2 regions of the Streptomyces sp. NPDC048018 genome follow, and region 1 is predicted to be linked to the other one. Evidence: riboswitches for the same ligand, from Rfam matches in the RefSeq annotation. Region 1 holds a riboswitch; the other holds the start of a gene.
The links. Region 1 has a riboswitch for thiamine pyrophosphate ahead of ACGF1Z_RS25425 (thiamine ABC transporter substrate binding subunit). Riboswitches for the same ligand answer to the same signal wherever they lie in the genome.
Positions count from the first base shown of each region.

Region 2: another riboswitch for thiamine pyrophosphate. It lies ahead of thiC (phosphomethylpyrimidine synthase ThiC); the one in region 1 lies ahead of ACGF1Z_RS25425 (thiamine ABC transporter substrate binding subunit).

Region 1 covers NZ_JBIDBK010000006.1:494,880-497,072, forward strand. Annotated here, with positions in the region: gene rlmN (23S rRNA (adenine(2503)-C(2))-methyltransferase RlmN) at 1-652, shown strand, start outside; TPP riboswitch at 682-792, shown strand; gene ACGF1Z_RS25425 (thiamine ABC transporter substrate binding subunit) at 871-1,962, shown strand; gene ACGF1Z_RS25430 (ABC transporter permease) at 2,010-2,193, shown strand, end outside.
Region 2 covers NZ_JBIDBK010000005.1:533,005-535,197, forward strand. Annotated here, with positions in the region: gene ACGF1Z_RS22355 (YibE/F family protein) at 1-704, opposite strand, end outside; TPP riboswitch at 777-923, shown strand; gene thiC (phosphomethylpyrimidine synthase ThiC) at 918-2,193, shown strand, end outside.

The DNA of each region.
Region 1 (2,193 bases):
CGTGCACCAGATCGTCGACGGCATGCGTGCGCTGCGTGACGGCGAGGTGCCCGGGGGCCCGGCGCGGCTCTCCAACATCGTCTTCATGGGCATGGGCGAGCCGCTCGCCAACTACAAGCGGGTCGTCGGCGCCATCCGGCGGCTGACGGACCCCGAGCCGGACGGGCTCGGTCTGTCGCAGCGCGGGATCACCGTGTCCACGGTCGGTCTGGTGCCGGCGATGCTGCGGTTCGCCGACGAGGGCTTCAAGTGCCGTCTCGCCGTCTCGCTGCACGCCCCCGACGACGAGCTGCGCGACACCCTGGTGCCCGTGAACACCCGCTGGAAGGTCCGCGAGGTCCTCGACGCGGCCTGGGAGTACGCGGAGAAGTCCGGTCGCCGGATCTCCATCGAGTACGCCCTGATCCGGGACATCAACGACCAGGCCTGGCGCGGTGACCTGCTGGGCCGGCTGCTCAAGGGCAAGCGGGTGCACGTCAACCTGATCCCGCTGAACCCGACGCCCGGCTCGAAGTGGACCGCCTCGCGGCCCGAGGACGAGAAGGCGTTCGTGGAGGCCATCGCCGCCCACGGCGTGCCCGTCACCGTCCGCGACACCCGCGGCCAGGAGATCGACGGTGCCTGTGGACAGCTGGCGGCCTCCGAACGCTGACCTTGTACTCTGAGCTCGAACACATCTGCATATTCCGACAGGGGAGCGCCACAGCGCTGAGAGTGCGGTGTCCGTCAGGCCGCAGACCCTCTGAACCTCGCCCAGGTCATTCTGGGTAGGAAGTTCGGTCGTAACTCGAGCTGTTGCGCCCTGCCCGCGTCCGCCCGGACGCGGGCAGGGCCGCGTCTCTTCCTGGACACACCCAGGAGGAACCACACGTGAACACCAAGAAGGCCGCCGCCGCCGCGCTCGTCGCGGCGCTCGGCGTGACGACCCTCGCCGCCTGCGGCGGCGGGGACGGCGACAAGGGCAAGGCCGGCGGCACGCCCGCGCCGAAGACCGTCACCCTGGTCAGCCACGACTCCTTCAACGCCTCCAAGGAGGTGCTGGCGGAGTTCACCCGGCAGACCGGTCTCACGGTCAAGGTCCTCAAGAGCGGCGACGCCGGCGAGGCCGTCAACAAGGAGATCCTCACCAAGGGCGCCCCGCAGGGCGACGTCTTCTTCGGCGTGGACAACACGCTGCTCTCCCGCGCCCTCGACAACGGCATCTTCACGCCGTACGAGGCCGAGGGCCTGTCCCGGGTCCCGGCCGCGCTGCAGCTGGACAAGGAGCACCGGGTCACCCCGGTCGACACCGGTGACATCTGCGTCAACTACGACAAGCAGTACTTCGCGGACAAGAAGCTGGCGCCGCCGCAGACCTTCGACGACCTGGCCAGGCCGGAGTACAGGAACCTCCTGGTCGTCGAGAACCCCGAGCGTTCCTCCCCGGGCCTCGGTTTCCTGCTCGGTACGGCCGCGCAGTACGGCGACGCCGGCTGGCCGGACTACTGGAAGAAGCTCAAGGCCAACGGTGTGAAGACCGTCGACAGCTGGGAGCTGGCCTACAACCAGGAGTTCTCCGGCTCCGCCGGCGGCAGGAAGGCCAAGGGCGACCGCCCGCTCGTCGTCTCGTACGCCTCCTCCCCGCCGGTCGAGGTGCTCTACGCCCAGCCCCAGCCGAAGGTGGCCCCGACCGGTGTCTCCACCGGCACCTGCTTCCGGCAGACCGAGTTCGCCGGGCTCCTGAACGGGGCGAAGAACCCCGAGGGCGGCAAGGCCCTGATCGACTTCCTGATCTCCAAGAAGTTCCAGGACGACATGCCGCTGCAGATGTTCGTCAACCCGGTCACCAACGACGCCACCCTGCCCGAGCTGTTCACCAAGCACGGTGTGGTGATCGACAAGCCGCAGACCATGGCGCCCGACAGGATCGCCCGGAACCGCGACCAGTGGATCGAGCAGTGGACCTCGCTCGTCCTGAAGTAGCCCCCGTCCGGGCGGACCGCGCGGGGAGCGCGGCGCGGCTGGCCCTCATGGTGCTGCCCGTCGCGTTCTTCGCGGTCTTCTTCGCCTGGCCCGTCGTCTCGATCGTCGAGCGCGGGCTCGGGCCGGACGGCCACTGGGAGCCGGGGCGGTTCGGCGAGACGCTGGCCCGGCCGGAGATCCTCGACGTGCTGTGGTTCACGCTGTGGCAGGCGCTCGCCTCCACGGCGCTCA
Region 2 (2,193 bases), on a different contig from region 1:
CCGACGACCACGACGGCGAGCGCGAAGATGCCCGCGAGGACGTAGAGCGGTAGCTTCCGGTCGACGTCGGTGACCGAGTACTGCAGGTCACGCGGCGCGTCGGGGGCGTACGCGACCACCACGCCCTGCCCCTCGTCGAGTTGCCGCGGCGCGTCCGGCTGCACGATCTCGGTGAAGGTGCGGCCCTTCTCCGGGCCGGTGGTGACCGTGACGGTCGCCTTCTCGCACTGCCCCTGCTGCCCGTTCACCGCCTCGCGTCCCTCCGGGGTGGAGGTGTCGCCGGTCGGCGGGACCTGGGCGGCGTTCACGTCCTTGCAGTCGACGTGCTGGACGGCGGTGACCCTGCCCTGCTCGGTCTGCCGGTCGAAGCCGACCCCCGTGCGCTGGTGCCCCGGGGTGCTCCCCGGCCACAGCACCAGCAGCCCGACGACGACGGCGGTCGCGAAGGGGATGAGGACCGCGGCGATGACCTTGCGCAGATGCCGGGAGACGGGCGCGGCGGGCCCGTGGCTGTGCGTGTGACCGTGCCCGTGGCTCCCGCTCCCCCCACCGCCGCCTCCGTGGCCCGGCCCGTCGGAACGGTCCTCGCGGCCCGGTCCCGGCCCGTTCGGGTCCCGGTCCACGAGGCCCTGACCAGGCCCGTGGTCGTGCCCGTGGGGGTGCCCGTGGCCGTGCGGTTCGTGGGGCTGATGCGTCGAAGTCACCGACCGATCATCGCAAGAACAGCCGGGGGCCCACTGTTCAGCACGCCAGAGAGGGCGCTAGCGTGGTGGCACCTTTGCACACGCGGGAGCTCGGAGCACCGGGCTGAGAGGGCGCTGATCACCGTACGCGCGTACCGATGTACGTACGGGAGGAGGCTGCGCCGACCGCCGAACCTGTTACCGGGTAATGCCGGCGTAGGGAGATTCGGTCTTATGACCATTCAGGATGCACGCACGCCTGCCTCCGACCAGACGGACGCCCCGAACGGCCGGGGCGAGCGCACGCCGGGCTGGCACAAGGGATACGTCGAGGGCTCCCGCCCCGACATCCGGGTGCCCGTCCGTCAGGTGCACCTCACCAACGGCAAGGACGTGACGCTGTACGACACGTCCGGTCCGTACACCGACCCCACCATCGACACCGACGTCCGGCGCGGCCTGCCGCCCCTGCGCGAGAACTGGATCATCGCGCGAGGCGACACCGAGGAGTACCCGGGGCGTCCCGTCCGTCCCGAGGACGACGGCATCAAGCACACCGCGCCGCGCGGAGGCGGGCTGAAGAACCTCGACGCGGTCTTCCCGGGCCGCCCGCGGCTGCCCCGCAAGGGCCGCGACGGGCAGGCCGTCACGCAGCTCGCGTACGCCCGGCGTGGCGAGATCACGCCGGAGATGGAGTACGTCGCGATCCGCGAGAACGTCTCCCCCGAGGTCGTGCGGGAGGAGATCGCGGCCGGCCGCGCCGTGCTGCCGGCCAACGTGAACCACCCGGAGATCGAGCCGATGATCATCGGCAAGCGGTTCCTGGTGAAGGTCAACGCCAACATCGGCAACTCCGCCGTCACCTCCTCCATCGAGGAGGAGGTGGAGAAGATGACCTGGGCGACCAAGTGGGGCGCCGACACGGTCATGGACCTCTCCACCGGCCGCAACATCCACACCACCCGTGAGTGGGTGCTGCGCAACTCCCCCGTGCCGATCGGCACCGTGCCGCTCTACCAGGCCCTGGAGAAGGTCGACGGCAAGGCCGAGGAGCTCACCTGGGAGATCTACAAGGACACGGTGATCGAGCAGGCCGAGCAGGGCGTCGACTACATGACGGTGCACGCCGGCGTGCTGCTGCCGTACGTGCCGCTGACCGCCCGTCGCAAGACCGGCATCGTCTCGCGCGGTGGTTCGATCATGGCCGCGTGGTGCCTCGCGCACCACAAGGAGAACTTCCTCTACACGAACTTCGAGGAGCTCTGCGACATCCTCGCCGCGTACGACGTCACGTACTCGCTCGGCGACGGACTGCGGCCCGGGTCGATCGCGGACGCCAACGACGCGGCGCAGTTCGCCGAGCTGAAGACCCTCGGCGAGCTCAACACGATCGCCAAGCGCCACCACGTGCAGACCATGATCGAGGGCCCGGGTCACGTCCCGATGCACAAGATCAAGGAGAACATCGACCTCCAGCAGGAGATCTGCGAGGAGGCGCCGTTCTACACGC